DNA from 4 places in the Pseudoalteromonas sp. SG43-8 genome. Region 2 is predicted to be linked to each of the others. Evidence: predicted binding sites of a transcription regulator. Region 2 holds the regulator's gene; each other region holds the start of a gene.
The links. The regulator sigma-54, encoded in region 2, starts transcription at its own class of promoters, with help from an activator protein. The targets are predictions, from matches to a motif close to GTTGGCACGNNNNTNGNNT.
Positions count from the first base shown of each region.

Region 1: H5122_RS07035 (EF-hand domain-containing protein) is a predicted target of sigma-54. The motif match lies at 4,219-4,237, and genes of this name have one in related genera.
Region 3: H5122_RS11580 (CsbD family protein) is a predicted target of sigma-54. The motif match lies at 5,308-5,326, and genes of this name have one in related genera.
Region 4: H5122_RS15560 (BON domain-containing protein) is a predicted target of sigma-54. The motif match lies at 7,084-7,102, and genes of this name have one in related genera.

Region 1 is NZ_JACJEX010000002.1:389,963-398,203, reverse strand. Features, by position in the region: gene H5122_RS07060 (hypothetical protein) at 1-46, shown strand, start outside; gene H5122_RS07055 (DUF1543 domain-containing protein) at 77-577, opposite strand; gene H5122_RS07050 (sigma 54-interacting transcriptional regulator) at 586-1,935, opposite strand; gene H5122_RS07045 (hypothetical protein) at 1,938-2,483, opposite strand; gene H5122_RS07040 (sensor histidine kinase KdpD) at 2,485-3,942, opposite strand; gene H5122_RS07035 (EF-hand domain-containing protein) at 4,273-4,506, shown strand; gene H5122_RS07030 (hypothetical protein) at 4,531-4,758, shown strand; gene H5122_RS07025 (EF-hand domain-containing protein) at 4,945-5,181, shown strand; gene H5122_RS07020 (EF-hand domain-containing protein) at 5,191-5,427, shown strand; partial or broken gene H5122_RS20195 (energy transducer TonB) at 5,484-5,720, opposite strand; gene H5122_RS20190 (hypothetical protein) at 5,733-5,936, opposite strand; gene H5122_RS07010 (energy transducer TonB) at 6,046-6,528, opposite strand; gene H5122_RS07005 (amidohydrolase) at 6,701-8,241, shown strand, end outside.
Region 2 is NZ_JACJEX010000002.1:205,492-213,732, forward strand. Features, by position in the region: gene mgtE (magnesium transporter) at 1-318, opposite strand, end outside; gene H5122_RS06125 (HPr family phosphocarrier protein) at 450-722, opposite strand; gene rapZ (RNase adapter RapZ) at 765-1,610, opposite strand; gene ptsN (PTS IIA-like nitrogen regulatory protein PtsN) at 1,629-2,081, opposite strand; gene hpf (ribosome hibernation promoting factor) at 2,086-2,373, opposite strand; gene H5122_RS06145 (RNA polymerase factor sigma-54) at 2,400-3,899, opposite strand; gene lptB (LPS export ABC transporter ATP-binding protein) at 3,969-4,694, opposite strand; gene lptA (lipopolysaccharide transport periplasmic protein LptA) at 4,691-5,236, opposite strand; gene lptC (LPS export ABC transporter periplasmic protein LptC) at 5,226-5,780, opposite strand; gene kdsC (3-deoxy-manno-octulosonate-8-phosphatase KdsC) at 5,777-6,328, opposite strand; gene H5122_RS06170 (KpsF/GutQ family sugar-phosphate isomerase) at 6,329-7,300, opposite strand; gene H5122_RS06175 (calcium/sodium antiporter) at 7,304-8,241, opposite strand, start outside.
Region 3 is NZ_JACJEX010000005.1:117,028-125,268, reverse strand. Features, by position in the region: gene metH (methionine synthase) at 1-136, shown strand, start outside; gene H5122_RS11600 (hypothetical protein) at 433-1,185, shown strand; gene H5122_RS11595 (hypothetical protein) at 1,322-2,077, shown strand; gene H5122_RS11590 ((2Fe-2S)-binding protein) at 2,248-2,745, shown strand; gene H5122_RS11585 (xanthine dehydrogenase family protein molybdopterin-binding subunit) at 2,742-5,003, shown strand; gene H5122_RS11580 (CsbD family protein) at 5,067-5,264, opposite strand; gene hrpB (ATP-dependent helicase HrpB) at 5,550-7,976, shown strand; gene H5122_RS11570 (nuclear transport factor 2 family protein) at 8,068-8,241, shown strand, end outside.
Region 4 is NZ_JACJEX010000010.1:31,723-39,963, reverse strand. Features, by position in the region: gene H5122_RS15610 (histone deacetylase family protein) at 1-49, opposite strand, end outside; gene H5122_RS15605 (serine hydrolase) at 150-1,691, opposite strand; gene H5122_RS15600 (gamma-glutamylcyclotransferase family protein) at 1,707-2,201, opposite strand; gene H5122_RS15595 (LysE family transporter) at 2,229-2,867, opposite strand; gene H5122_RS15590 (hypothetical protein) at 2,879-3,652, opposite strand; gene H5122_RS15585 (CreA family protein) at 3,700-4,185, opposite strand; gene H5122_RS15580 (5-carboxymethyl-2-hydroxymuconate Delta-isomerase) at 4,393-4,722, shown strand; tRNA gene H5122_RS15575 (tRNA-Ile) at 5,032-5,108, opposite strand; gene H5122_RS15570 (hypothetical protein) at 5,362-5,859, opposite strand; gene H5122_RS15565 (YqaE/Pmp3 family membrane protein) at 6,251-6,409, opposite strand; gene H5122_RS15560 (BON domain-containing protein) at 6,482-7,048, opposite strand; gene H5122_RS15555 (LiaF domain-containing protein) at 7,377-8,045, shown strand; gene H5122_RS15550 (VOC family protein) at 8,084-8,241, opposite strand, start outside.

The DNA.
Region 1 (8,241 bases), 180 kb from region 2:
GGCGGCTAAAAGCGAAAAGGATGAACAAAACGAGCAGGACTCTTAATCCTACTCTGTTTTAGCTACTTATTATAATTTAAAGTATGTGATAGCCAAACCAGTCTGGCTTTATCGGCTGCGATATACCGCTGGGCGTGAGCTTAATGTTTAGCTGGCTGTCGAGTAAATCAATGGCAAAGCAATCGTCCACATCATGTAAATCATCTTTATGAATATGACTAAGCCCTGCGAGCAAATCGTTTTTAGCGCGCTCTTTAGCTTCATGGCTACTGCTTGCAACATACAGTGCAAAGTCATGTTGCTCAGCCATAGAATCACTTCTGTAAGCGCCTAAATTTACAAAATAGAGTTGTTTATTTTGCTCCACATAGCTATCAACAACTTCTACTTTAAAGCCATCAATATGATTAATTGCCATGTAGCTATCCATGTGAACACTACTTCTGTCGCCTACCCATTGGCTTTTTAACTTTGAGTAGGTTTGCTCTATATTCTCCCCTACTACAAAACGAATATCATGCATTTCAATGTGGCAACCCTGAATTCGCCCCCCTAAATACACCATAAATAACTGCATGCTTTTCCTTAACCTAAATTATCAACATCAATATTATGCTTTTTAATCAACTTATAAAAATCTGAGCGATTGCGCTTGGCAAGCTTAGCGCCTTCAGCTACGTTACCACCTGCCATTTTTAAAGTGTTAATTACATAGTCGCGCTCAAACTCTTTTTTAGCGTCGTTTAGTGATAATGGTTCTACGTTTGTTTCGTTACTATTTAGCGCAGCTAACACTAAGTGCTCTGAAATAACATCGCTTGGCGTTAATGCTACAACCTGCTCTACTACGTTTTGTAATTGGCGGATATTACCTGGCCAGTCGTAACGTACAAGCGCATGCATAGCATCGCTTGCAAAGTGTTTTTCAGTTTGGTTCATGCGCTTAGCAATGCTTGCACTAAAGTGCTGTGCTAATAAGCTTATATCTTCGCGGCGCTCACACAGTGGCGGTAATTTTAAATTAACTACGTTTAAGCGATAGTATAAATCTTCTCTAAATTGCTGGTTTAAAATAGCTTCAGGAAGATTTTTATGTGTTGCCGACACTATGCGTACATCAATTGCTATCTCTTCTTGAAAACCTACTGGGCGAATTGTTTTTTCTTGTAATACGCGCAGTAACTTAACCTGTAAGTTAAGCGGCATATCGCCAATTTCGTCTAAAAATAACGTGCCACCCTGTGCTTGTTGAAACAAACCTTGGTGATCTTTAATTGCACCCGTAAACGAGCCTTTTTTATGACCAAATAATTCGGACTCTAAAAGCTCCCCTGGTACAGCGCCGCAGTTAATTGCAACAAAAGGGCCACCGCTTACATGGCTATGCTGGTGAATCGCCTGTGCGAGTAATTCTTTACCAGTACCACTAGCCCCCGAAATAAGTACATTAACTTGGGTTGGCCCAAGTAGTTTTACTTGCTCTAACAAGTGCAGCATGGCACCACTGCGCGTAACTATATTACTTTTAGGTGCAGCTTCATCGGCGTTAACACCATGAATTTCTATCGCTTTAGCAAGGCTGTCAAATAGCTCGTCTTTATCCACTGGTTTAGTTATAAATGCAAAAATGCCCTGCTTAGTTGCCTCTACGGCATCAGGAATTGAGCCGTGCGCTGTCATCATAATGACAGGTAATGCAGGGTAGCGGCTTTGCAGCTGACGATGCAGTGCCATACCATCCATTTCATCCATGCGTAAGTCGGTTATAACGGCATCAAACACTTGGCTTTTAAGTATTTGTAGTGCAGTTAAGCCGCTTTCGCAGGTTGTTACTTCGTATCCTTTTGATTCAATACGAATAGCGAGCAGTTTTAATAAGCTAGCGTCGTCGTCTACGAGTAATACTTTTGCACCTTGTACTTTAGTTGCGGCCATCATTACTGCTCCTTCATTTCTTCTCGTAGTAAAAGTTGCTGCTCAATCGTTGCTAACGATGAGAGGGTTTCTTGCATTTTATTATTAAGTGCTTGCTGCTCTTTTTTAGCATTTATTTGCATAGTTACTTGCTGCTTTTGAAGCCATAAATATTGCTTTATGTCATCAGGCCAAAAGTAAGCAAGATCGAGCTTTAGCAACTGAGTCATTACCGTATTTGGATCATCATTTATGTTTAAGCACATGAACTTAAAAAAGCGTTTAAGCTCGCTTTCGCCTGTAAAAACATCTTTGCTAGGTACCAATTTAAATCCACCACACTGATTAGCATGCCATGCAATAACCTGCTCTGCAGGAGGATAGCTTGGCTCAATTTTTGGTCTAGGCTTTGGACTAGGGTTACTGTTTTTATCGTTCGCTTTTTTTGTATCGACCACAGGTGCAGGTGTAATTGACACACGCTCTTCTTGCCCATTATTAATTTCACAACCTGATATAACCATGCTGCTACTGAGCACACATAAAATAGCGATTAAACGCAAGCGCATGTTAATTAACTCCTAGATTTTTTGTTATGGGAATTTTAATTGAAAACCGGCAACCATGTGGCTCGTTATGCTCAACACTAAGTGTACCTCTTAGCTGTTCAACAGACTCTTTTACAATAGTTAAACCCAGTCCACTGCCTTGCAGCGTAACATTTTTACTGTGTTTACCTTGATAAAATGCGCTGAAAATTTGAGTTTTTTCTTGCTCTTTAATACCGCAGCCTTTATCAATCACAACGATACAAAGCTGGTTTTGCTCAAGCGCTAAATTAATAGTAACGCTTTGCTTATCTTGTGAAAATTTTAAGCCATTTGAAATAAGCTGTATTAAAATCATCTCAATAAGCTCACTAGGTAAAGCAAGCGGTTTGTTAGGTAAAGTGTTTTGCCACTGCAGAGCTTGCTGACGCGCACTTAAGCGATGCTCAAAATGGCTATTAATTTTATTAATAAGAAGACTAAATTCAACTTCGCTTAAGCTGTCTTTACTGGTGCGAATCGCATTATAACTCAGCAAGCTGTCAATCATTGTACGAAGGCGCACCATAGATTGGCTAATAAGCTCAAGCACTGCTTTTTGCTCAGCAGTAATTGGGCCTACTATTTCATCAGTTAATAAGTCAGTGCCTTCAACCATTGAAGCAAGCGGCGTTTTTAGCTCATGAGTTACATGGCGTAAAAAAGTATCTTTTTGCTGCTCAAGCATATGAAGCTGTTCTTGTACCCATTGGAGCTTTTCTCCTAGTTCAACAAGCTCAGCTGAACCTTTCACAGATATTTTTTGCTGCCAATGCCCCTGCCCAAGCTTATCAATAACCGTAGTTAACCCTTTTAGCCGCCCACTTATGCGCCATAAAAAACCTCCCCCAACAATTAAAGTCAGAGGGATAAGTGCCACCAGCCAGTTTATAAATGACGCTTGCAGGCTTGTAAGCTCATTTTGGTTATTGGTAATTTGCGCTTCGTTTTTATCACGTAACCATAAAGTAAGTTCAGCAATTAAATCGCTCACTGGCACAAATAGCTCAGCTTGTTGTTGTTTTTGCTCAACGAGTTTTACATGCGCGGTTTGTAAGGTGGTATATAAGCGTTGCCATTGGTTGATATACTCTTTATTCGTGTTTACAAATTTGAGTTCATCAATGCTTTGTAGGGATGATTGCCATTTATCGACAATGAGCTTATCTAGCGATTCACTTTTTAATACCCAGTTTTGCCTAGTAGCGCGTTCAAGGCTGTTGAGCTCTTGCTTTAAAGTGTTAAACGATTTGGTAACTTGGTAGTTACTACTCACAATACTTTGAGTAACCGCTAATTGCTTATTAAGCGCATTTAAAAATACGATCACCACTATAGAAAGCGGCAGTAACGAAAGCAGCATACTCATTGCAAATTGCCCAATTAAATTAGGCCGCCAGTTAAGCATTGCTTGGTATTTTTTAGCTATGGTTGCTGGCATTTCGTTTAGTCCTTTTAAGTTAAGCGTTCTATTATTAAGTGCTTACCTTATACACTAGCTGAACCAGCAATTATATTTAATACGATTAACAGCCAACACTACAAAACAATGTGTCGCCAAATAGAGACAACGTAACTCGTTGATTTTAATAAACTCCCCTTTAACCCCATTGAATAGTGTTGCAAAAGGCGCACAAAAATTACAATAAACCCAGTAAAAACTTCTCACTGGCTTAAAGCTAAAAAAATAACCATTTGAAAAATAACAACAATTATTATTGGCACCATTTTTGTAATAGGAGTAATAACTTTAATCAATAAGGAAATAATTATGAACAAACGCATTTTAGTAATTTCATCATTACTGACTTTAGGCTTTTTAGGCGCTAATGCACACGCAATGGACGTTCACGCGACTTTTAACGAACTTGATAAAGACAGTAACGGCACATTAAGTGAAGCCGAAGCAGGTGAAGATGCTGTGTTACACGAGAATTTTTCTCAAATTGATACTAATCAAGATGGGCAATTGTCGCTAGATGAATTCAAAAAATTTATTCAATAAACTCATTTAATAAGGAACGTGATTATGAAACAACTTATAGCCGCTTTTTCATTAATGTTTTTAGCAATTAGTGCCACCGTAATTGCATCGCCAACAAATGTGCGTTTTGCCCACTTAGATAAAGACATGGACGGACAAATATCAATTGCAGAAGCAAAGGAAGACAAGGAAGTAATGAGACAGTTTGCCGACTTAGATGAAGACGGTGATGAAAAAATCTCAAAAAAAGAATTTGAAAGCTTTAAACCTTAATGAGTAATTACTGATTAAGCTTTACTTAAGCTTGTTATAGGTAAACTGGAATTAAAAGCATTTGCCATAATCCCTGAGGGAGTGTGTAAAAGGATTTAATGTTGGGAGTTAAATTACGGCAAGTGCTTTTTCCTTTTCACTTTATTTTAGCCACAAACTTTAAATACATCTTTTGGAAGGAACACCATGAAGATACTTCCCCTTATTATAAGCATCTTAATGCTATTAAGCTTTGATGCCGCTGCACTTGATGTAAAGCAACGCTTTGATCACCTCGATAGCGACAAAAGTGGCTATTTAACGCATGACGAACTTGATCCCCAACCACAACTATTAAACACATTTGTAAAATGGGACAAAAACCAAGATAACCAAATTTCGTTAATCGAATTTAAAAATTACCTTACCGATAACCTCTACTGAGTATTTTTCATGAAAAAAACAAGCTATATAGCGCTTTTTGCGTTTAGTATTTTTAGCACATTAGGCTTTGCTGCAAGCAACAATGTTGCAAAGCAATTTGAAAAACTTGATAAAAACCAGGATGGTTTTTTAACACGTTCAGAAACCGCTGTAGACCCCGCTTTGTGGTCTCGATTTTCAAGCTATGATCAAGACAAAGACGGCAAGCTAACGCTAAGTGAATACAGTTTATATGCAAGTAAGTAATCTTATAGCTAGGTACACAAACACCTAGCTTATTATATTTATACTATTAATTACGTTTAGACTTTATTTTTACAACAATGCGCTAAGTACTCTGCATCAGTAGGTTTTGGGCTCACCATAAAATCCATTTTGAGATAAGTTAGAATCGGTTGCTTACTCGTATTTTCAACTGTCGGTTTCCAGCTCCATAAACCCACAGCAGCTGCCGCATCAATATCAAACACGCCCTCAGGGTAAGACGAGACAACCTTATACCCTTGGGCTTCACCTTGTGAATTAATTAACATAGCAAACTCAACACAGCCTTAAATACTTTTCTTTGCAGCTTCTATCTGATATCGCGGCTCAACTCTTTTAGCAACATCCCAGTATTCACCTACCTTACTTCGCAGTTCAGGACTTGATAAATCAATAAAACTCGGCATTTCATCGTTTATTTGTTTATCAGACATTGAGCTACAGACTGTCAGCATCATGCTCAAGGGGAGTAATAAATAGAGAGCTTTCATAGCATTTCCTTATCAATTCGTTATAAATAATTTTTTAAGTAGTTGCATCAATTACCTGTTATGCAAACGCACCACCAAAGTGAGGTATATAAATACTCCACTTAAAATCTTATGACTTTCTTCTTTCTCCCGTTATTTGAAATGCTTCGCCAGCCGGACAATTCTTTAAATATTTTTCACCTACTGGTTTTGATTCAATAGTAAAATCAATTCTAATATGAGTAAGAACAGGCTGTTTAGCTACATTTACGTTAGTAGGCAACCAGGCCCATGTACTTAAAGATTGAGCTGCGGCTTCATCAAATAACCCTTTAGGATATGAGGAGGTTACTTTATATCCTTGCGCCCTACCCTCAGAATTAATGATAGTCATGAGTTCTACACAACCTGCAAGACCTTTTTTTGCAGCAGCTATTGGATATTGTGGTTCTGTTCTTGTTAAAATATTCCAATAGTCTTTCACCCTATCGCGCAGCTCAACACTTGATAAATCTATATAATCTAGCTTTTCAACAGTTTCCTCTGTCGTAGGTGTTGCTCCACATGCCACAAGTAATGAAGTTAATGGGAGTAATAAATAGAGGGCTTTCATAGCGTTTCCTTATGCTTTATTGATTGTTTTACATACTAAATATTCACATCAATTACCTATTTTGTAAACAGTTAGTATAGAGAAAAACCTTAAAATGAGGCCTATCAATTCATTGGTATTATAAAATCAAGTTTGTTAATGTAAGTAAATTAACAATAAAAATTAAGTAACTATGCCGCTCAAAAAAATAATCAAACCACTCATACTAGCCAGCCTTTGCGCTAGTTCTAGTTACACTATTGCACAAACAAAAGTAATTTATAATGCCAACGGTTATACCCCTTTATATCAAGGTGAAGTACAGCAGTTTACTACCCTCGTTATTAAAAATGGCAAGGTAGTAAAACTAGGTAGCGATACACTTAAAGATAGCTACCCATATGCCAAGCTAATTGACGCGCACGGTAATACCTTATTACCAGGCTTAATTGATGCTCATGGGCACGTTATTGGCCTTGGCGATAATTTATCGCAACTTGATGTACGCGGTGCAAAATCGGTTGATGAAGTAACGAATAAACTAAAAGTATTTGCCGATAACAAACAAGGTTGGATTATAGGGCGAGGTTGGAACCAAGAGCTATGGCCTGATACACGCTTTCCTACGGCTAAAGATTTAGACAAAGTAGTTAACGATCGACCTGTGGTGCTTTCTCGAGTTGATAGCCATGCCATTTGGGTTAATTCAAAAGCGCTCGAACTTGCAGGTATTACCGCCCAAACAAAAGCACCTGAAGGCGGTGAGATAATTAAAGACGAATTTGGCAATCCTACGGGTATTTTTGTAGACAAAGCAGAATCGCTAATTACACAGCATATGCCAGCCCCTTCAAAACAAGATATAAGTGACTCACTAGATGCAGCTGGTAAACATTTATTAAGTTTAGGCATTACCTCTACTCACGATGCAGGTATTGATAAAACCACATGGGAGGTTTACAAAGAGCGCGGCGACCTTGGTAATTTACCACTGCGTATTGTGGCAATGTTAAGTGGTGCAAGCCCTGATTTAGACACAATGTTAAAGGCAGGCCGGTACCACGACAAAAATGACTTTATGGAAATTCGCAGTGTTAAAGTTTACGCCGATGGCGCACTGGGCTCTCGTGGTGCAGCACTTATTGAAGAATATGCAGACAGACCTGGTCACCATGGTTTAATGCTTGAAACACAAGAGAAACTCGAAGCACTCTTTACACAAAGCTTTAAAAGCGGCTTTAGCGCAAATACTCACGCCATTGGCGACAAAGCAAATAAAGTAGTACTTGATGCCTATCAAAATGTGTTTAAAAAAACGGGCGGTATATTACTGCGAAACCGAATAGAGCACGCCCAAATTGTAACCCCTGATGATATCCCTCGCTTTAAAGCGTTAAAAATAATCCCTTCAATGCAGCCGGTGCATGCCACTTCTGATATGCATATGGCAGAGCAGCGTTTAACTGAAAAACAACTAAGCGGCGCCTACGCGTGGCAAACATTTTTACAGCAAGGTTCGGTGGTTGCTGCGGGCTCTGATTACCCTGTAGAGCTTGCAAATCCATTTGATGGTTTGTATTCAGCCATTACACGCATGGATCATAACGAACTACCGGAAAACGGCTGGCGCGCAAGTGAAGTACTAAGCCGCGAAGATGCATTACGTGCATTTACTCTTGGTAGCGCCTATGCAGCTCATCAAGAATTTAAGGTGGGTAGTTTAGAAAAAGGTAA
Region 2 (8,241 bases):
ACGTAATACTTCACCTAAGTCATCGTGGCCCATGTCTTCAGTTGCGGCGGCAATGTGCTTAGGTTCCATTTGGGCAATAATGCCTAAACGAACATCTTCAGATAACTCTTCAAGAACATCACCCTGCACATCAGGATCGACCAATTGCCAAAGCAGTCGGCGAATTTTATGCGGTGATGATTCTAATAATAATGCGGTATCACAAGGAGCCGTTTTTGCGAGCATGCGCCTAACTTGAACAAATTGACCACTATTGAGTGACTTCGTCACCTGTTTTAGTTGCTGTAGTGGGTAATCTTGTTCAAAAGCTTCAGGCATTGGCGTCCTTTATAAATTGTTATATTACTTTATGGGGGGAGGTGAGTTAACTGGCGTTACTAACCTATTTATTTTATATACCTGTTTTAATTGAAGCATTAGTAATGCGAATATTGTTTTTATAAAACAGGTTATTCTTGTTCATTAAAGCGTTGTGCTATTAATTCTCCAACAGCGTGTAAAGCTTGCTCAGAATCAGGGCCTTTACAAACAACTTTAACTTCTTTTCCTTGGCTACTTTCAAGTAACATTAGTGCAAGTACGCTATCGCCTGCTGCTTCTTTGTCATCTTGGAATAATGTGATTGTCGCATCAAATTGTACTGCTAATTGCGCAAGCACAGTAGCTGCTCTGGCGTGCAAGCCTAATTTGTTTTTTATTAAAAAGGTATCTTCACAATGCATAACTTACTCTACCTAAGCTGAACAGGTGATTATTCAGCTATATTATTTTTCTTGTTCGCGATGGCGAATTTTTACATTGGGATGTGTCATTGCAAAACTTTCACCGATAGTTTGCGCTAAATACACAGAACGATGTTGCCCGCCTGTACACCCAATAGCAATGGTTAAATAACTGCGGTTATTTCGTTCTAAATGCGGTAACCACGTTTGTACAAATGTTTGAATTTGCCATGTGAATTTTTGCACTATGCTGTGATTAGCTAAATAGTCTTTAACCGGTTGATCTAACCCATTTAAAGGCTTTAACTCTGGTTCCCAGTGTGGATTTGGTAAAAAGCGTGCATCAAATACGTAGTCTGCTTCTTTTGGTATACCGTGTTTAAAACCAAATGATTCAAATGTGACAATCAGTTGCTTATCTTTTTTACCTAAAATCTTTTCACGAATAGATTCAGCGAGTTGATGAACACTTAAATCAGTCGTATCTATCATAAAGTCGGCGCGAGTGGTTAATACATCAAGTAATTCTTTTTCTTTTTTGATGGCTAAATCAAGCGGCAACGAGTCTATTGATAGTGGGTGTAATCTGCGTGTTTCAGAAAAGCGTTTGATCAATGTCTGATCGTCGCTATCTAAATAAAATAACGTAGGGTTTGCAAAGCCTGGTAAGTATTCAAGAATATCGTTAAATTCATCTTGTTCTTTAGGGATGTTGCGCACATCTATGCTAACAGCAATTTTATCGTAGCTATCAGACACACTGCGAACTAATGAAGGTAGTAGGTTTACTGGAATATTATCAACGCAATAATAACCTAAATCTTCTACAACGCGCAAAGCAACCGACTTTCCAGAACCAGAACGGCCGCTTATGATAATTAACTCCATTTAACACCCTTTATAAAACTATGATTGATCGACAATAACTTGGTAAAGCTCAGTATCAGATTTTGCACTGCGTAACTGTTTACAAAAATCTTTGTTGTTTAGTTTATCAGCAATGGTTGCTAGAGTCTTTAAGTGCTGCTGGTTATCGCCATCTGGTACGATGAGTGCGACAAAAATATCAACAGGGCGATTATCGATTGCATCAAAGTTTATTGGAGTTTCGCTAACGAGCACTAAAGCCAAAGGCTCTTCTGCACCGCTCATTCTTCCATGAGGAATAGCAATGCCACGCCCTATACCTGTACTACCTAATTTCTCTCTGCTCATTAAAGCATTAAGAATATCTTGTTGCGGTAAATACGGAAGTTTGTCGTGAGCAAGTTCGCTAATGAACTCTAAAATTCTTTTTTTGCTATTAAAAAGGACCGCAGCTTTGCTGCAGTCCTGGCATATAAGTGAACTTAATTTCATCATATTAGTGTCGAGCAAGCTTCTCTTTGTGTTTGATTACTTGGCGATCGAGCTTGTCGATCAACGAGTCAATAGCGGCATACATATCTTGATGTTCTGTAGAGGCAAATAGCTCAGCACCGCTTACGTGTATTGTGGCTTCTGCTTTTTGATTTAACTTTTCTACATCGAGAATGACATGAACATTATTAATATGATCAGAGTGTCTTTCAAGCTTCGCAAATTTAGTATTAATATAGTCTCTTAGTGAATCGGTTAATTCTACGTGACGACCAGTTAAGTTTAGTTGCATAAGCATTACCCTCTTAGTTTAGCGTCTTAAATCAGGCTTTTACGCTGATTTGACGGTGGAATAGCAAGAGATTCGCGGTATTTTGCGATTGTACGTCTCGCTACTTTAATTCCTTGCTCAGCCAATATATCCGCTATTTTGCTATCACTCAATGGTTTTGCTGAGTTTTCTGCTGCGATTAATTTTCGGATAAGCGCACGTATTGCTGTAGATGAACATTCACCACCGTTTTCAGTACTTACATGGCTTGAGAAAAAATATTTAAGCTCAAATATACCACGGGGTGTATGCATGTACTTTTGAGTAGTCACGCGCGAAATTGTCGATTCGTGCATTTCTACCATTTCAGCGACATCATTTAAAACCATTGGTTTCATGGCTTCAGGGCCATGTTCAAAAAAGCCTTGTTGTTGCTTAACAATACAATTAGTAACTTTTAATAGCGTGTCGTTTCTACTTTCTAAGCTTTTAATAAACCATTTAGCTTCTTGTAAATGTGAGCGAATAAACTGGCTGTCGCCACTTGATTTTACAGTGCGAGACATTGCCGCGTATTGGCTATTAACACGAATTTTAGGCATGCTATCTGGGTTTAATTCGACAACCCAGCGGCCTTTAATTTTTTTAACTGACACATCAGGAATAACATACTCAGATTCTTCCCTTACAATAGTATCTGCAGGTTTTGGGTTGAGAGTATGTATTAGTGTCATCACTTCTTTAAGCTCTTCTTCTTTAAGCTTAGTTTTTTTCATTAATGTACGATAGTCGCGAGCTGCTAATAGATCAATATGCTCGGTTAAAATCATTTTCGTTTCATTAATGTAAGGTGTTTCTTTATCAAATTGATTAAGCTGAATACACAAACACTCTTGTAAACTACGTGCAGCAATACCCACAGGATCAAACAGTTGGATGCGTTTTAATACCGCTTCAATTTCATCAAGTTCGACTTCGTTATCATCTTCGTTTTCTTGATTAAAGCTTTCTAAAATCTCTTCGCAGCTTAATGTTAAAATACCTGAATCATCGACGGCCTCTACAATCGCAATAGCGATGGCTTCATCGGTAGGGCTAAATGGCGTTAGTTGTAATTGCCACATTAAATACTCATGGAGCGTTTCAGTAGAGGCGCCTTGGTATATTGATTCGTCTTCAGGCATTGGACCTGATGAGGCTGCAGGAGCGGCACTCATGTACTCATCCCAACTAACATCCATAGCCATGTCGTCACTTAGCGTGTCTTTTGCAAGTGCTTCACCAGTATCTTGTTCATATTCGCTCGGAGCATCATCAGCAGATGCGCTAACAGTTATGTCATCGGTATCAGCTTTTTGCTCGTTTTTACCAGCAGCGTCTTCAGAATAGTCTGCCTCTTCAACCTCTAATAGTGGATTACTGTCGAGAGCTTCTTGTATTTCTTGCTGGAGATCCAATGTACTGAGTTGCAACAAACGAATAGCTTGTTGCAGCTGTGGAGTCATTGTAAGTTGCTGGCCCATGCGCAGCTGTAGTGATTGCCTCATGTATCTCTAACAATCCTTTTATGTTGTTATAATTAATACTAGCAGATGCTTAAAGACATGGCGTAAATGTTACAGCCTAAATTGCTCGCCTAAATAAACATCGCGTACTGTTTTATCATTTAATACGTGTTCTGGAGTACCTGATGCAATCAGCTCCCCATGAGAAACAATGTAGGCTTTTTCGCAAACATCAAGGGTCTCTCTTACGTTATGGTCGGTAATTAATACTCCAATCCCACGATTTTTAAGATGTTCTATTATTTTCTTTATATCTAATACCGAAATAGGGTCAACACCGGCAAACGGTTCATCCAGTAATATAAATTTAGGATCTGCTGCCAGCGCTCGTGCTATTTCTACACGACGACGTTCTCCACCCGATAATGCCATACCTTGGCTATCACGAATGTGTTGTATGCTAAATTCATCTAATAAGTTATTGAGCGTGTCTTCTCTGGCTTGTTTATTTAGTTCTTTGCGCGTTTCTAAAATGGCCATTAAGTTTTGATAAACAGTCAGCTTTCTAAAAATTGATGACTCTTGCGGTAAGTAGCCTATGCCTAATCTAGCACGACTATGCATAGGTAAAAGAGTAATATCGTTATCATCAATAGATATTTTACCTTTGTCGCTAGGAACAAGCCCTACAATCATATAAAAAGTCGTTGTTTTACCAGCACCGTTAGGGCCAAGTAAGCCAACTATACTGCCAGCTTGTACTTCAAGGCCGACGTTTTTTACAACTTCACGACCTTTATAGCTTTTTGCCAATAGTTCTGCTTTTAATGTGCTCATGGTTGACCTTTATCGCCTTTTTTACTTTTTTTAGTTTCGATCGGTACTAAAATCGTGTGAACGCGGTCAGTTGAGTTTTCATCTTTTTCGGCACTGATGAGCTGCTGCTCTATGTCGTAGGTAATGCTTTTAGCATTTATTTTTTGTCCGGCTTGCGATACTTGTGCATTACCAACAAGCGTTAAAAAACGCTTAGATACATCATAACGTACTTCATCAGCACTGGCGCTCATAGTCGTGCCGTCTGATTGCTTTTCTTCAAAGTGCGCAGGGCTACCTGTGGCAATTAATAATTGTTTATTATCACCAAGTTCATCACGTTTGTGTACTTCTAGGCGATCGGCTGTAATGCGGCGATTACCGTGAATAATCTCAACGTTTTTCTCAAAAATCCCGACATTAGCTTTTAATTGACCTTCTTGCTTGTCGGCACTTATTGAAATTTGATTGGCAGCAGGTTGCGTGTTTTGTTCTGCAGCACTACTATTAAACGCTAGTATAAGTGTAGGAATTATAAGTGATTTTAATATTTTATTGGTCATAATATATGGTTCGCGTATGGTTAATTAGTTTTATCACTTCGGTTTTTAAGTCGGCTTCTAGGCCTTTACCGGTGATTTTTAAATTGGGTCCAGTGATAATGACGGGTTGCTCCGAACGCATTGTTAATAACTTTATATCAACCTGAATATTATCAGCATTGATTTTGTCTATCATGGCGTTATCGGTTAAGTTTTTGGCAACCACATTACCTTCTAAAATTAATTGTTTATCTTCGTATAATGTTGCTTCGTCTGCATTTATTTGCCACGTTTGTTGTTCGTTATATAAAGTGAAAATGGGTTTTTCGAAAAACGTGAAACCTAATTGCTGGTATAGCTCCATTTTAGCCGCAGTGACTTTGTGGCTAATTTTACCTTGCTCATCATAGGCTGTCTGTTTGAGCTCAATAGCTATGTAATCAGGCTTAGCAACAACTTCAGGCTCAGCCTGAGGCACAATATTTGTTTGTGTAAAATAAGGGTACCAAAGCCAAACCATACAGCTAATGAATAAAACGCTTAATATTATGCGCGCTGCATTCATGAACTAGTGCCTTGTGTAGTCAATGCTTTACCATTTTCAAGCATGAGCAAATCGGTGAGTTCTCTCACAGCACCAAAACCGCCAGGCATTTGCGTTACATAATGTGACAAACGCTTAATAAGTGGGTGGGCATCATTTACTGCAACGGCAAAGCCTACTAACTCCATAACAGGCATGTCAGGACCGTCATCACCAATATAAGCAATTTGTTCATCGCTAAGGTTGAGTTTATCTTTTAATTCTTGATAGGCAATGAGCTTATTTTCTTGGCCTTGATAAATATGCTGTACGGTTAAGCTGCTCATACGTTGTAGTACTATCTGTGAATGACGACCAGTAATAACAGCTACTTCAAAGCCACTGTTTATAAGTGCTTTAATGCCAAAACCATCTTTTGTATTAAATGCTTTTAGCTCTTCACCTTGATTGCCAAGGTAAATACGGCCATCAGAAAATACACCATCAATATCGCATATAAGTAGTTTTACTTTTTTAGCGCGTGCTTTTGCATCATCGCTCAGCGGTTGATAGAGTTCTTCAAATTGCATTTATAACACTCCTGCTTTTAATAGGTCTTGCATATTTAATGCGCCAATAGGTTGGTTTTTCTCATTGACGACGATTAGGCCATTTATACGTTTACGTTCCATAATATTGAGCGCTTCAGCGGCTAAAATATCTTGCGTAGCTGTAGTGCATGACTTAGTCATAACAACATCTATTTGTGTTGTATGAATATCAATTCTTTGTTCTAAAATGCGACGTAAGTCACCATCGGTAAGTAACCCTACGAGTTGCTGATTTTCATCAACAATGGCTGTCATACCTAACCCTTTAGCTGACATTTCAATTAGGGCATCTTTAACTGTTTGTGAAACATCAATAATAGGTGTATTTGCGCCGCTGTGCATAACATCTTTTAAAGTAAGTAATAAGCGCTTGCCTAAACTACCACCTGGGTGAGATAGCGCGAAGTCATCAGCTGTAAAGCCGCGAGCTTCTAATAATGCAACAGCCATGGCATCGCCCATCGCAAGCGTTGCAGTGGTACTTGATGTAGGGGCTAGACCCAATGAACAAGCTTCTTTTTCTACTTTAATGCACACATGTACATTAGCAAGGGTTGCCATGGTTGATTGCGTATTGCCAGTCATCGCTATCATTTTGGCACCAAGTCGTTTTAAAACCGGAATGATATTTAAAACTTCGCTGGTTTCCCCTGAATTAGAAATAAGCATAACCACGTCATTTTTAGTGATCATACCTAAATCACCATGACTTGCTTCACCAGGGTGAACAAAAAACGCAGGGCTGCCAGTGCTTGCAAGAGTTGCCGCTATTTTATTGCCAATATGGCCTGATTTTCCCATGCCAATAACAATAATACGGCCTTCACAGTCGTACATTAATTGGCACGCGTTATGAAAATTTTCATCTACATATTGTGCAATATCACTAAGTGCTTGGCGCTCAACATCTAAAACGCGAAGGCCTTGTTCAATAAAGTTTAGCGTTGCCATCATTTACCCTACTTGACTAAAAATATACCCTTGGTAACCCAAAAACGCTATTAGCAATAAGCCGCCTTCTACCCTATTGATACGCTGGGTGCCTCTAAAGTTCAATGACATAATAATAAGAGCAAGTGTTGCACCAATCATAATTAATATATCTCGGCTTACTAACGATGGATCAATTGCTGAAGGATTAATAATACCTGCTAGAGGTAATACAGCTAAAATATTAAATATGTTTGAGCCAACAATATTACCTAGTGCTAAATCATCTTCATTTTTAAGTACACCTGCAACCGAGGCGGCAAGTTCAGGCAAGCTAGTACCAATGGCAATAATTGTTAAACCAATGACTAAGTCGCTTAAGCCGAAGTATTTAGCAATATCAACAGCTGAGCCGATTAAAAAATGAGAACTAACCGGCAAGAGTATCATGCCGACAATTAACCAAAATACCGCTTTTTTAGTAGGTACATCGTTTGGTACATCGTCGCAGGCTTCTGAGACAAATGGGTCATCTTGGTTTTTTGCACGCATAGATACAATAATTAACCCACCGATGAATACGATAAAGCCAACTAAAAGCGCAACACCTTCACTAAATGAAAAGTAGTTATCTGAGAACACATACCAAGTAGCTAAAGATACGAGCATCACTAATGGCATTTCACGTTTTAACGTACTAGATGAAACTGAAAGAGGGCGAAATAGAGCTGTGATACCTAACACAAGTAAAATGTTTGTAATATTAGAGCCAACAGCATTGCCAACGGCTGTGTCGGTTTTGTTAGCTAAAGCGGCAGAGGCTGAAACCATCATTTCAGGGGCTGAAGAGCCCATGGCTACAACGGTCAAACCAACAATAAGTGTAGGTACACCAAAGTTTTTAGCAAGAGCCGCAGCCCCATAAACAAACCTATCGGCACTCCAAACAAGAGCTGCAAAAC
Region 3 (8,241 bases), on a different contig from region 2:
ACACCCTGAGGCTAAATACTACGCCGTGGCCGCTGTGCAAAAGGATCAGGTAGAAGATTACGCCAAGCGAACCAATATGACGCTCGAAGAGGCAGAACGTTGGCTATCGCCTAACTTGGGGTATGATCCGGAGTAGAGCGAAACGGTTAGTTTCTAGCTATTAGTTAAAACAAAAAACGAGTCCAATGTGGCTCGTTTTTTTATTAACTTGCATAAGGGCGACCGATTGAATTCATATAATATGGCTATTCAAGTGTGATTAGTTTTTTTCTTGAACTGGATTAATATTAGGTAAACGGTTAGGAGTTCCTATAAAGTAATGGTCTAGTTGTAGTAATTGGAAACTACTATGTTTAGGAGCTAAATATAATTTTTTAGTTACCTAATTTTCGAGTGAATTTGTAAGTTTTTTAAAAATAAGGATTAGCTGTTTTGAGGGGTAAAATTAAGGATTTTTGGAATAGGAAAAAATTTATATTAATCACATTTTCTGCTCTTGCTATTACTTTTATTGGTGTTTATGAAATACTCTATCACTCTAATCGACATTATGATGTTTGGTCTGATTTAGGTAGTTGGGTTGGGGGTGTCGGTACTATTTATGCTGTATTTATCGCAATTATTGAGTACAGGAATCGTAAAAGGGTTGATGGGGCATATGAGAGATTTGAAATACTGAGTTGTGTAAAAGGAGAGTATTTTCACAGTTGGATGTATTGTACTTTGTATCAACTAGAAACCAAAAGCTGCTTGGAATCATTAAGAAGTTCTTCAAGAGACAAGCAAGATATTGCAATGGAGAAATGGAGCAGTTCTTTGAAGTCGACATTAGAGTTCCATCAAAAATTTACAATTTCTCATAATAAATTATCTAACTTAGTTACACGTTTAAGATTTTTGTCTCCGGATAAACATAAAATATTAAAAGGAGATTTTGAAAATTTGTATAAATTAGCAAATGATGTTGAAAAGCTTATGGATACTATTGATCAAAAGCGATTTGATAAAATTGATCCTAACTGGTCTTCAGAGTTAAATGATTTATCAGATAAAATAAGCAAAAAAAATAATTATGATCTCATTTTTAATATTCAATATGATGAAGAATGGTCTGAATACTTAGAAGGTATTCGAGAAAATGTATTTAACTCTTTATTAAAAAAGCTAGAAAACCCTGAGTTGTAATTTAAAAATATATAGTTTTCTGGAACTTTGTAAAAATTTTTTATGAACTTTCTTCTAATTATATATCCTCACTTAGTATTTTATATCACCAGCCCCACGCAATCCATTTATGATAGTTTTAAATAAAGGACTATAAATGAAATATCTAAGCCACATTCTACTGTGCCTATCACTACTTTTCACATCGAACACATTTGCGCTTGAGCAAAAGTATCACGAGTTCGTTTTACCTGTTATTGCTGCTTTTAAAGCGCATGATAAAACTGCGATTGCAGCACTTATTCGCTACCCGCTAAAACGACGATATCCCATACCTGACATTAAAAATGAAGCCGAGTTTATTAACCGCTTTGATGAAGTGTTTAATGATGAGCTAGCGGCAGTTATTGCCAGTTCAAACATTAAAACTGATTGGGAGAAAGTAGGTTGGCGCGGCATTATGCTAAATAACGGCGTTATGTGGGTAGATACCGATGGTAAAATTATTGCTGTAAATACACAAAATACTAAAGAGCAGACACTTGCTAAAAGCTTAATCGAAGACGATAAGCAATCCTTGCACGCAAGTATTAATACTTTTGAAAAACCAGTACTCGATTGGAAAACGGCTAACTACCATATTCGTGTTGATGATTTAGGCGATCATAATTATCGATATGCAGTGTGGAATATTGATAAAAGAGCAAAGGATAAGCCTGATATGGTTTTATTTAACGGCGATGTAACGGTTAGTGGCACTGGCGGTAATCACCATTATACGTTTAAAAATGGGCGTTATAGTTACATACTACATGTAACCATTATTGGCTGTGATACATCACCACCAGGTTGGCTTGAAGTCTATAAAGACGATGAGCGATTACTATTTGAAGATGTTATAAGCACTCATTAATGTATGTTTTAGTATGCTTGATAATGTAGATCTGTTTTTAACAGTAAAACGTTCTAATAATTAGTGTTTTTATAAAACAGATCTAAGTGGTAGGCTAAAAGTAGTAAGTATAAAATAGTTCTCGCGCAACAAGGAACCCTCCTGTAAAGCGCCTTGCCAAGGAGTTTAGTATGATCACGCTTACCATTAATGGTAATAAACATGAGTTTTCTGGCGATCCGTCAACGCCAGTATTATGGTATCTCCGAGATGAATTGAATTTAACTGGGCCTAAATTTGGCTGTGGTATGGCTCAGTGCGGTGCGTGTACCGTGCATATTGATGGGGTAGCTCAGCGCTCGTGTGTATTGCCTGTAGCGGCAGCAGCAGGGCGTTCAATTACGACAATTGAAGGGCTAAGCGAGCAGGGCGACCATCCAGTGCAACAAGCATGGGTTGAGCATAAAGTACCGCAGTGTGGTTTTTGCCAGTGCGGCCAAATGATGCAAGCTGCGAGTTTATTAGCAGCAAACCCAACCCCAACTGACGATGAAATAGTAAGTAATATGTCGGGAAATATTTGCCGTTGTGGTACATACCCGCGTATTCATAAAGCAATTAAATCAGCTGCTAAAACAATGGCGAGTGTTCAATATTTTGACCCAAATGAACAAGGGGAAGAAGTATGAACCAAGATAACAAATATTTTGATTTAAACCGCCGTAAGTTTTTAAAAACCAGTGCTATAGGTGCATTGGTACTTGGTACTTATTTTGTAGGCAGTGCGCCAAGAGCATTTGCGGGTGTATTAGAGCAGCCATCTGAGCAAGCAAAACGCGCAAACTTATTCATTGCACTGCGCCCAGACGGCATGGTTGAAATAACCTGCCATCGCTCTGAAATGGGTCAGCAAATTCGCACCGCGATTGCACAAATTGTTGCCGATGAAATGGAAGCCGCATGGGATAAGGTTATTGTTATTCAGGGTAAGGGCGACCCTAAATACGGGGATCAAAATACCGATGGCTCGCGTAGTATTCGCTACAACATGCAGCGCCTGCGTGAAATGGGCGCAAGTGTACGTTACATGATGCAGCATGCTGCCGCTAAGTTTTGGAAAGTTGATCCAGAAACCTGTACTGCTAATCAACACGTTGTTACACACAGCTCAGGTAAATCGCTTACTTATAAAGATTTAATCGACTTAGCGCTTACAATAACGCCACCAGAAGCTGACAAACTAACACTTAAAACACGCAAAGAATGGCGTTATATTAATACTGGCATGGCGCACATAGATTTAGCCGATTTAGTAACAGGTAAAGCTATATTTGCAGCCGATGTACGCGAACCACAAGCGCTGGTGGCTATAATTGAACGCCCGCCAGTGGTAGGCGGTGTTGTTAAGTCGTTTGATGCCAGTGCTACAAAAGCGATAAACGGCGTTATAGATGTTATTGAAATACCTGCTCCAAAAGGCGCACCGCAGTTTCAGCCAAAAGGCGGCATTGCGATTATAGCTAAAAACACATGGGCTGCATGGCAAGGGCGTAAAGCATTAAAAGTTGTGTGGGATGATGGCAAAAATGGCGATTACAATTCAGAAAAATTTAAAAAGTCATTACTAAAAACAGTACAAACTCCACAGGCAAACATACGTGATAAAGGCGATGCCATGGGCGTGTTGGCTAAATCGAGCAATAAACTCGTAGCTGATTATTACGCGCCGCATCTTGCTCAAGCACCAATGGAGCCGCCGTGTGCAACAGCTATGTACAACAAAGATAGTGTTGATATATGGGCTGCTACGCAAAACCCACAAGCCGATATGAAAACAGTGGCGGCAATGCTTGGCATGGATGAGAGCAAAATTAATGTTCACGTTACCATGTTAGGAGGCGGCTTTGGGCGTAAGTCAAAACCTGACTTTTCAGCAGAAGCAGCTTACCTTTCAATGAAAGTAGGCAAACCTATTCGTGTGCAATGGACGCGTGAAGATGACATACAACATGGTTTTTACCATGCGGTTTCGGCTCAGCACATTGAAGCATCGCTAGATAAAAATGGCGCAATAGAATCTTATTTACACCGCACCGCGTTTTCACCAATTACCTCTACCTTTTCAGAAGGGGCGACTACGCCAGGAAGCTTTGAACTGCGCTTAGGGTTTACCGATAACCCAATTAACACACCTAACATGAAGTTAGAAAACGGTGATGCGCAAGCCAAAGCACGAATTGGTTGGATGCGCTCTGTATCAAATATTTTTCATGCCTTTGCTATTCAGTCATTTATTGGCGAAGCAGCGCACAAAGCCGGTCGCGACCAAAAAGACTATTTACTAGACACCATAGGTCCGAGTCGTATTGTTGATGTAACAGAGCAAAATGCTACATACGATAATTACGGTGGCGATAAAGAGGTTTACCCTTTAGATATTGGCAGACTGCGCCATGTTATTGAAAAAGTAGCTGACATGAGTAAATGGGGTCGAGAGCTTCCTAAAGGGCGAGGTTTAGGCATAGCAGCACACAGAAGCTTTTTAACTTACGTAGCTACGGTAGTTGAAGTAGAAGTGTCGGATGCTGGCGATTTAAACGTAATTAAATCGTGGGTTGCCATTGACGCGGGTACGGTTGTAAACACTGACACCGTTAAAAACCAAACTCAAGGTGGTTCTATTTACGGGATTACAACTGCAATCAGCGATGGTATTACCTTTGATAAAGGCCGCGTGCAGCAAAGTAACTTTCATGATTATCGCGTACCGCGTATGAGCGACTCACCTCTTGAAGTTGACGTTGAAATAGTACAAAGCGATGCACCACCAGCAGGGGTAGGCGAGCCATCTACACCGGTTTATGCGCCAGCATTATGTAATGCTATTTTTGCCGCGTGCGGAAAACGTATTAGGCAGTTACCGATTGGTAACCAATTAAAAGCGTAGCTAAATAACCTACAGCTTGAACAAAAAAACCGCCAAAATGGCGGTTTTTTTAGAAGTTAGCGATTAGTGAGTTTTTTCAAACTCATCAACTTCACGCTCTGCTTCTTCTTTAGATTTACCATACTGCTGCTGGATTTTACCCACAAGCTCTGTACGGCTACCTTCAATTTTGTCTAAATCGTCGTCAGTAAGATCGCCCCATTTTTGTTGAGCCTTACCTTTAAGTTCGTTCCAATTACCTTTCATACGATCGCTGTTCATAAGTTTCTCCTTACTTAGATTTAATTAACGTTCAGTATAAAAGGAGCAAGGCGTGTACCAACAAGTTAAATCTTTACTTTATATTTATAATCATGGTGTTATGTTTTTATTGAGGCAGTAATGATTAATGTTGTGAGCACATCCTTAAAAAATGTACAGAGCGGTCTGTAATTATTTCTGATTATGTAACCCTTAATTAAATCCTTTATAACCACACAGCTTTAGCGGCGCGTTTATTTTTGGTTTTTGTTACAATGCACACAAAGCAATTTAGGGTAAATAGCTGTGCTGCCGGTTCAAGACATATATCAACAACTCGTTACTACATTACAAAGTAATCCTATTACGTTATTACAAGCACCGCCTGGTGCGGGTAAATCTACGTGGTTACCGCTAGAGCTTATGCGCGATGGGCATTTTAAACGGATTGTAATGCTAGAGCCTCGCCGTTTAGCTGCTCGTAATATAGCCAGTTATTTAGCAAAGTGCCAAAACGAGAGTGTTGGGCAAAGTGTGGGCTTGCGGATTAGGGGCGAGAGTAAAGTAAGCGCTAATACACGCCTCGAAATAGTTACCGAAGGTATGCTAACCCGCATGCTGCAAAACGATCCCGAATTAAGCGATATAGATTTACTGATATTTGATGAATTTCATGAGCGTTCAATTGCAGCCGATACCTCACTTGCCTTTGCGCTCGAGACCCAAAGTGCACTGCGTGAAGATTTAACTATTATGCTTATGTCGGCAACGCTAGATACAGAGCGCTATACAGCCTTTTTTGACTGCCCTGTAATTCAATCGAGCGGTCGCAGCTACCCAATAGATGAAGTATACATACCCATAAAAGATGAAAGTCGCTGGCTTGATGCAATTCCTAACATAATAAAACAAGCACTTAATGAGCAAACAGGTAGCGCATTGGTGTTTTTACCTGGGCAATTTGAAATACTACGCGTGCAACAAGCGCTCACCGATCTACCCAGTAACTGCCAAGTTGCAACGCTATTTGGCGAGCAGGATAAAGCCAATCAGCAAACTGCTATTGCTCCTGCACTAAACGGCATGCGCAAAGTAGTGCTTACCACCAATGTAGCCGAAACCAGTTTAACTATTGAAGGTATACGCATTGTAATTGACAGCGGCAAGCGCCGTGCAGCCACCTTTAATTTAAAAACAGGGGTTACTGAGCTCACAACACAAAGTATATCGAGCTCGTCTGCTGTTCAGCGTGCAGGGCGTGCAGGACGAATAGAGCCGGGCATTGTTTATCGCATTGGCTCAAAGCAAACCTTTGAGCGACGTAATAGCCACGACAATCCCGAAATACTCACATCAGACATAAGCCAACTTATGCTTGAGGCAAAGCAGTGGGGAGCCAGTATTGATGAGCTAACCTTGCTCGATAAGCCCACTGAGCAACAATGTGAGCAAGCAAGTAACCTGCTTAACATGCTAGAAGCTATTGATAGCAAGGGTAAGCTCACACCGCTTGGCAGTAAAATGTTAGGTTTTGGTGCTGATATTCGTTTGGCGCATATGCTATTGAAAGCACAAATACTTGATGACCAACTCCCTGGTATTTTTAGGCTCGCTATTTATTTAGTGGCATTACTTGAGAGCCGAGTAAATAGCGCAAACGAGTTGAGTTTAGCGCTGCATAGCCAGCAGCAACGTCCGCATCCGGTATTTAAACAACAGTTAAAATATTGGCAAAGCCGCTTAAAAGTAAAAGACGAAAACAGCGAATTAAATACGCATTATATTAGTTTGCTAGTGGCATTGGCATACCCCGATCGCATCGCTAAAAAACGCGGTAATGGTTATTTACTTGCCAATGGTGCTGGTGCTGAGTTAAATGTCGATTACTGGCACAACGACGATTACTTAGCTATAGCAACCATGGGCGGGCACAAAGGTGGGCGTATATTTGCAGCCACCGCACTTAACCCATTTGAGTTACAAGAATTTTTACCGCATTTATTTAGTAAACTTACTCGTTGTGAGTTTGATGAAAAATCAGCGCGCTTTATTCATCAAGATGAAGTGAAACTCGGGGCTATAACGCTCAGCAGCCAGCCTAGTAAACAAAAACTAGATAAGAGCGAGCGTGCTAAAGCGTGGCTTAGCTTATTTACTAAACACGGTTTTGCTTTATTTAACGAGCAACCTGATGCGCAACAATTGCTGATACGTATGAGCCTAGCAAGTAATTTAATGCCCGATAAATTCCCGCAAATAAACGAGCAACAACTTATTCAAAATGCAGCGCAGTGGCTAGGCGTGTTTTTAGAAGATATTAAAACGCTCACGCAGCTTAAAAAGTTTAACTACTTTGAAGCATTACAAAACTGTTTTGATTGGCAACAACAAACAGCTTTAAAAGCACTGTTACCACTGCGCTTAACGGTGCCAAGTGGCTCAAATATAAAAATAGAATACCAGCTTGATGGCCCCGCAAAGCTAAGCGTGCGTATGCAAGAAGTTTACGGCTTGACCAGTACGCCTATGCTTGCCAACGGTAAATTGCCATTGCTTATGGAGCTGCTATCGCCAGGTAAACGTTCATTGCAACTTACTCAAGATTTAGCCCACTTTTGGGATAGCAGTTACCGCGATGTGCAAAAGGAAATGAAAGGCCGCTACCCTAAACATTTTTGGCCAGACGACCCAGCCAACAGCGTTGCAACAAATAGAGTAAAGAGCAAAATGTAGGTGTTAATTTACTTAAAACTGATTTTGTTTGATTATTGAACTTACTAAGGTAATGTACCTATAAAATATTTTTAACTACAGGGAATAGTCAATGAGGTTACTTTTAACGTTAGGTTTGGCTCTAGTAACTGCTTTTTCGGCTTATGCTGAAAAGCCACTCGACTTAAATGCATTTGCGCAGCAATACTATAAAACAATGACCGCAACACAAGCACCTAACGCAGGTGCTAAAGAGCTTGAGGCTTATCTTGCATTGTTAACCGAT
Region 4 (8,241 bases), on a different contig from region 2:
TCATTTTATGCTTACGGCAATGAGGATGAGAAATAACAGCGGTACGCATAAAAAGTCCCTTACAAGGTGTAAAAACTTAATATAGCAAAGCCACCGATGGGTGGCTTTGCGACTTTGGTTTATATCAATACTTTAAATATCAATATTAGCTATTTTGCTTTTAAATGTAGGTTTCTAAAGTCAAAGCTAAAGTCGGTCACTTGTGTTGATACCGCACGCATTTTGGCACTGTTTACACGATTTTGTGAGCTCATTTCAAAACGAATAAACGCATCTGCTTCTAGTAATTTTTCATCCCACTTAACAATAAATGTATTACCAGTGTAATGCTCAAGAGTGCCTTTCAAGCGTTTAGTGTGGGTAAAATCAATGCGTAATTTACCATCTAACTGCTCAATAATTACATCGCCGTACCAATCATCGTGTAATGTACCGGTGTAATTAATGTTTGGTAATTGTGGTTGGTAGTCAGCGGGGGCTTCTGGTTTTGCATTAACATACGCTTGTTGTTTGCCTTCAAAATGGCTTTTAGCTAAATCCTCTACCCAGTCTTTATCTTCAAGCTCAAGTGCATCTTCGAGTACTTCATGGGTTACCGCCGAAAGCGCACCAAAAGCTTGTTGATTAGATAAAATAACAATACCAAGTTTTTTCTCAGGCAATAAAGTAACTTGCGATACCATTCCTAAAATACCACCGCCATGACCTAGCTTTTTAAAGCCATGGTAGTCTTCAATGCTCCAGCCTAACCCATAACCCCTAAACTGCTGATGATACGATTCAAACGCACTTTTAGACGCCATAGATGTAATATGTGGGTGCCACATTTGCGCTTGTTGCTTTTCACTAAATAGCTGCTCGCCACTTGGCATTTTACCGCCTGCTAATTGCGTACGTAGCCATTGACTCATATCGCTTACACTTGAAGCAATGGCGCCTGCGCCTCTAAAGTCCTCAAGGTAGTTCACAAAAAAGGGATGAAGCGTGCCATCCATAGGAATATGACCTGTCGCCCAGTTTTTATTACTTTTTGGAATACGTGAAAATCCCGCGCGTGAGTTATCCATGTGCAGCGGCTGTAATATATTTTTTTCGATGTAATCGTTCCAGCTGATACCCGACACACGTGCAACCACTTCACCAGCGGTAACAAACATCAAGTTGTTATAAGCGTACTTACTACGAAAGCTGCTTGCTGGTTTTAAGTACTGTAATCCCGCTAAAATTTCATCAACTGATTTATCGGTACTTGGCCAAATCATTAAATCGCCTTGCCCAAGCCCAAGCCCACTGCGATGGCTTAATAAGTCACGAATACGCATTTCGCGTGTTACGTACGAATCGTACAACCTAAACTCGGGTAAATGATCAATTACGCGGTCATCCCAGCTTAATTTACCTTCATCAACCAACTTTGCCAGTGCCGCAGTAGTGAATGCTTTTGTGTTTGAAACAATACCAAATAAAGTGTCTTTGTTTACTTTTTTGTTGGTATCGAGATTAGTTACACCAAAGCCTTTAGCAAATATTACTTTATCGTTTTCAACAATGGCAACTGCCATACCGGGTACGTCAAAACGTGCCATTGACGCTTTAATTACATCGTCAACTTTGTTGGTATCAACTTGTGCCCAGCTGCTAAACGTAGAGCCTGCTAATAGTGCAATTGCGGCAAGTTTGGTTAATTTCATATCAATCCTATTTTATTATTTTTGATGAACTGCAAATTCAATTGCTGCGCGCTCTTGATTGGTGTCGCTTTTTTGTGCGCGATTTAATATGGCATCACTGTATTCTTTTGGTACGCCCGCTTCAAGTGAACCGCGATGAACGTGTTTTATGTACCAATCATATGGCAGTACATTGCTGTCATGGGTATTAGCTATATAACAATGTGCGGCTACAGTCTCACCCGTTAAAAGCATTGGGGCTATATCTACGCAGTCGTAACCTATGCCCTCAATACTGTCTAAAATAGCTTTTTCTTCTTCATTGAGCTCATAAATAACGCCGTAAACCAATGCATCTTCTTTATCGCTCGGACAAATACTGCATTTACCTGAGCCATCTTTAAATAGCATATCAAAAGTAAGCTCGTAGCCTTTAAGTATCGCAGTTCCTACACGCTTTACATTGGGCAAGCGCGCTAACAAACGGTTAGATGACATATTAGAACCAAACGAAAAATTATATAGCGGCATTTTTATCTCCTGCGCTTTTTGAATAAGTTAAATAACAACACGTACTGCAAGTGCAATTAAAATAATGCCAATTCCACGGTCAAACCAATAACCGCGTTGTTGGAAAAAGCCCCTTACATTATCGCGAGAAAGCATCATTGAAAGCATTGAAAACCACGCCCAAGTAGCCAATGCCATGTACACGCCGTAGCCGACCTGTACGCTAGTAGGTGTTGTTGGGCTAATCACGAGTGTAAATAACGACATAAAAAATAACGTGGCTTTTGGGTTTAATGCATTGGTGAAAAAGCCGCGCCTAAAAGCCACCCAAACGGGTTCCTCTTGAACGGTTTTGTTTTCAACATCTTTTACAGCCTCGCCTTCATTACTTTCAGGCGGTTTTGCAGCTCTAAGAGCTTGTACGCCTAAGTAAGCTAAATATGCACCAGCAAGGTACTTGAGCGCCATAAATAAACTAGGCGATTGCGTTAAAATAAGCGCAACACCTAAAACGCAATAGGCAACGTGCAGTAAAATAGCAGCGCCAACACCTGCGCTTGTCCACAATGCATTGCGCCTTCCTAGTTGCACACTTTGCTTAAGTACTACGGCAAAGTCAGGCCCTGGGCTTGCTACTGCAAAAAAATGAGCAATAACAATCAGTAAAAATTCATCTAAGTATTCCACGCAGATCCTTGCTAGTTTGGCGAATAAGCTAATAACAGCGGGTTGGCCGAGTTATTTACCAATGCTTTAATTTCTTTTTGTGCTTTTTTAAACTGGCCACGTAAATGCGGCTTTAAATGCTTTTTAGACACTTTATCGTTTTTAAAGTAACTAATTAGGGCATGCATAAATACCGTATGCGTTTCACTTAACTTAGCTTCACGGTTAGCGTATGGGTTATAGCAAGAGCCACACCCGCCTTTAAACTGATACACCGTATTACTCATCATCACACCAAACCCTAAAAAACAAGCAAGTGCATCAGCAGCTTGTGGTAAATACTCCCTACCACCAGGCGGCAGCACCCCAACGTGATGTATAAGTATGGTAGCTAGAGTACCTGCATAACTTGCCACTAAATCTTGTGGCTGATTAATCTGATTAGGATTAAAAGAAATATTAATCGTATGGCTTGGCGGCACAATTAGATGGCTGCCTTCGCCACGTATTTCATTGCTAAATTCAAAGTGTGGAAAAACTTGCGGTTGTAATTGCTGCGGTGCAACTAGCTGGATAGGCCATGCGTTCATACCCGCGTAATTAGTAACGCGGTTAAAAACATTACTCGCCATTTCTTCAATGCTCGATACCGAATCAGGGAAAAAAGTGGCCGTTGGCAGTATTATTTGAGTGTGCTTTGTAAAAAACTCAGCATCAAAGTTTTCTACAGCCCAAATAAATGTATCAATAAGCCATTGCTGTTCTTGCTGCTCTAATAATGGCTTTGATTTAAATAAAGCTAACATAGTGTGCTCTTTTAGGTTTTAGTTTAGGTGCTTACGTAGGTGCTAACTTAGTCTTTTTGTGTAAGCGCCCAGTCCCACGCTTGAGTATTGTATAGCGGCACTGTTGATAGCGCATGGTGGTGGCTTCCACTGGACTCTTTAGTTGAGTACGATAAGTACAATAAAGTACGATTTTCAGCATCGTAAATACGACGCACTTTTAGTGATTTAAATAATATACTTTTAGATGATTTAAAAATCACCTCGCCCGACTTGCTACGGTCTATTTTTTGTAGCTGCTGCGCTGTAATAGGCCCCGTTTGACGACACGCTATAGACATATCAGAGGGATCAGAAAAGTCCAAATTAGCCTCTATGTGACTAATATGACAAGTAACGCCCTCAACAATAGGATCTTGCTGCGAATTCACCACAACATCTTTAGTTGTAAATAACCCAAGGCTTACCGACGCAACATCGTCAGAGCAAGCACTTAACGTAACAATTGCACCTGCAAGTAAAGCTAAACGTTTAAATTTTTGTGGTAATTTCATACTTATCCTTAATGAATATATAGGTAACTTAGTAGATAAATTACTAAGCGAAGGTTCACCTGTTTGTTTTTATACTAACATCAAAAATAAATACGACTAAATTAGTTTAAAGTAAAGATTTTAGATAGCTCAGGGTTTAGCGACCCCTCTTGTATTTGATACAATTACCTCTCGCTCATGCAGTAACTCATAATAGGAAACGCCTAAATGCCGCACATTATTATTGAACACTCAGAAGACCTCCCCGTTTTACCTCAAGTATTGGTAGAAAAAATTCATACAACCGCTTTCGAAAGTAACTTGTTTGAATTAGAAACCATAAAAACACGTGCTATTGCTTATCAGCAATATCAACTTGGCGCAGGAAAATCAGGGTTTATACATATCGCGGTACATATTTTGGCAGGGCGCTCAATTGAGCAAAAACAAATGTTAAGCGAACTACTACTTTCATGTTTAAAAACATATTGCAGAGCATCAGACAGTCTAAGCGTAAATATTTACGATATTGAGCATGAGATATACCGTAAAAATTAGTTAACTCTTGTAGTTTTGAGCAATAAAAGTAAACACTAGTAAGTAAAAAGCCCCAATAGGGGCTTTTTGTCTTCTGAAATTAAATGCTGAACACTGTCACTTATAAAGCAAAGCATCTGATCTAACGCTGGAATTTAATAGTGCATTCGCACTATTTCAAATTTAAGAAAGCTTAGCTTAATCTATGGATTAATTTTATTTAGATTACGTTTATTATTAGGGGTAACTAAAGAATAAAAATTACACAATATTAAATTAATGTAGCTTTAAATAATTTGGATAGGTATTTACTTGGGAAATTTGTAAAAGTGGTGGCCCCTCCCAGACTCGAACTGGGGACCTAACGATTATGAGTCGTGTGCTCTAACCAACTGAGCTAAGGGGCCAACTTTATATAACTGCCAGGCAGTTAATTTTTTAAGCGTTCAGTCACAGAGCGACTAAAGCGGGTTGCAGTATAAAAACTTTTTAGGTGCTTGTCACTACCAAAAACCTTTATTTTAACAATCAACAAGCTAACTGCTTAAATAGTAATCTTTTAAGTGGGCATAAACATAAAATGTAAAGTATTTACCGTGCTATTCACTGTATTAAATTATAAACAAAACCTATCCCATATAGTCTTTTATATTTAACCCTCTACTTTTTAAGCAAAGCTGACATATATGTGTAGGCATACAAGGCTGTAAAAAATATGCTTGGGGCTACTGTAAGTGCCAAATTAGGTGTCTGATTAATTACATTCACCATAATCACTAAGCTCGATTGAACAGTAATCGGAATAATAGGCGCAAAAAGTACACCTGCTATTTTTTTGTTACTTAAATACGAGGCGCTAGAGTTAATTGCATTATTGAAGCTTTGTCGTATTGCTACGTTTTGTGGTGTTTTAGAATGAAACATACAAATAATTGGAGTTACAAACGCAAGCGTTACATAACTAAACTTATACTTGTTGACGACCATTTCTAAAATAAAGGTAAAAAACAGCGTTACAAATCCACTATACAAACCTTGCACTAATGCAGCTTGAAGCGTAACCGATTTAGCAATGTCTGCCGCACTATTTGCCCAGTAGGCCCAACTAAAATAAAAAACGAAAGACACAACGCCTGACATTATAAGTCGAATATTCAATTAACTGCCTCAATATGCCTAAAACCTAGTTTAATGATAACACTAGAAGTGAAGGTAATATTGTCACTAAATAATAAAGTATTTGATTGTATATTATAGATGTATAAACACACTAATGTTGAAGATTTCCTAAATGGCATCAAGTCAGAATCTGAGCGCGGCTGTTAGCTGGAAAGCTTATTAGTAAACAATAAGTATAGTTTTAAAATAATATTGGGAGAGAGTTAAGGAAGTAAATCAATGGGTTGAAGGGCGTTAAAAATTGGATTTAACCTAAAAAACTATCTAAAAACTATCTAAAAATTCTTTAAAAACTAATATTGTGAGCCGATCGGTACTAAAGTATTTAGCTAAACCTCAGTAGTCGGCTTACACAATATATAATCTGTCATTATTTTTTCGCAATAATGTAGATTGCATGTATTAACCCTGGGAAATAACCTAGCAGTGTTAATAGAATATTTAACCAAAAATGCATACCTAAGCCAACTTGCAAAAACACACCTAATGGCGGTAATAAAACCGAAAGTATTATACGAATAATATCCATGATCAAACTCCATTTAAATTAAACATTGAAAAGACTTAAAGCCCAGTATTACTGGGCCTTAACTATACTGTATTATTCAGCAACAATAGCTAGTTTATCAACTACGTCGCGAACATCTTCAGCATTTTTAGCAATTTTAACTGCTAGTTGCTTTTCAGCTTCAGACTCTACAGAGCCATTCAGAGTTACCACACCGTTGTCGGTATCAACATCAATGTCTGTACCACCTACTTCTGAGTCAAACAGGAAGCGAGTTGTGATTACAGTGGTGATTTTAGCGTCCGTTAGGTCGTTATCATCATCGTCCATCATGTCGTTGCTTTTATCTTCGGTGTCCATGCTTTTAACAACAGTAAGGCTGTTATCAACATCAGTTACACCATCTAGGCTAAGTACAAGTTCTTCTGCTAGCTCTTTATCGAGTTCGCTATTAACTTTACCTGTAAGTACTACCTTGCCATTTTTTACATCAGTGTTAATGTCAAAGTTGTTTAGATTAGTGTTCATAAGTAGAACGGTTTCTGCCTTACCATCAATCCAAGCATCTTTACTTTCGTTTTCCCAGCTGTTTGCTTGGGCACCCATAGCCGTAGTACCAAGAACTAGAGCTGCGATAATAGATTTGTTAAATGTTTTCATAATCTTTCTCCTTTTGATTAAAGACACTTTAACTAATGCGAGCTTCAGGCCAACTTTATTTACACTTAAAATTCAAAGACTTGAATTAATTAAATGATAAAACCTTATCTATGTTTGTGTAACTATTTACAGGCTACTCGGTAAAACTTTCTCAAATAGTGAAAATAGCTAGATAATTGCTCTTTTGGTTAATCTATCGTTAATATAACAAAACAAAAAACACCGTTAAAAAATAACCAATTGATAATTAATGAAATTATATTTGGTACGCGGTTTGCAGCCTAACTACAAGAGCAGTATCAATAGTAAATATAATAAGGAATAACTCATGTCTGTAAAAGTTGAAGACCGCCCAATAGAGCAAGTACGCGAACAAGTGATTGATCAATTAATTTATAATTACAGTCATGGTGTTATTTCTGTTGATGCATTCGAAAGACGTTTAGATAATGCGATGGATGCACCTAATAACGAAGCTCTGCTAGCCTTAGTAGAAGACTTAACACTTAATACCGATCAGCAATATAAAGCAGAAAAACAATCGCAATTTACACCACATTATAGTGCACAGCAAAACAGTGATGATGATTTTACATTACGCAGTATTTTAGGATCTAACGAGCGAAGTGGTCAGTGGGTTGTGCCAAAAAATATATATTTGAGTAACTTTATGGGATCGGTGGTGCTTGATTTTACCGATGCTATTTTTGCGCATCAAAATGTAACTATTCACGTTAACTGTATTTTTGGTAGCGATGAAATTTACGTACCAGAGCATGTCAATGTAGTGTCTAAAATGTTTTGTATTTTAAGTAGCCTTGAAAATAAATCTGTGTCGCTTAACAAACGCCAAGGCCCTACAATTCATATTGAAGGAAAGGCAGTAATGGGCTCGGTTGAGGTGAAAATAAAGCGCACAATTAAAGAAAAATTTATAAGTTTTGCAAATGAGCTAAAAACCCAGTTTGGCACGGGTAATAATAATCGCTCACTATAATTGAGTAGCAGCACTTTAGCGTGCTGCTTAGTATTTTATTATAAATCGTTATTTCGCTCGCTTGGTATATCACTTAAATACTCTACAAACTCAACTTCAAACCCTGCAGGATCAATAAAGTAGACATTCTTTCTGAAAGGATTCTCGTTACCTTGCTTGCTTAGAGTAAAACCCACTTTATTTAAGCGCATTACTA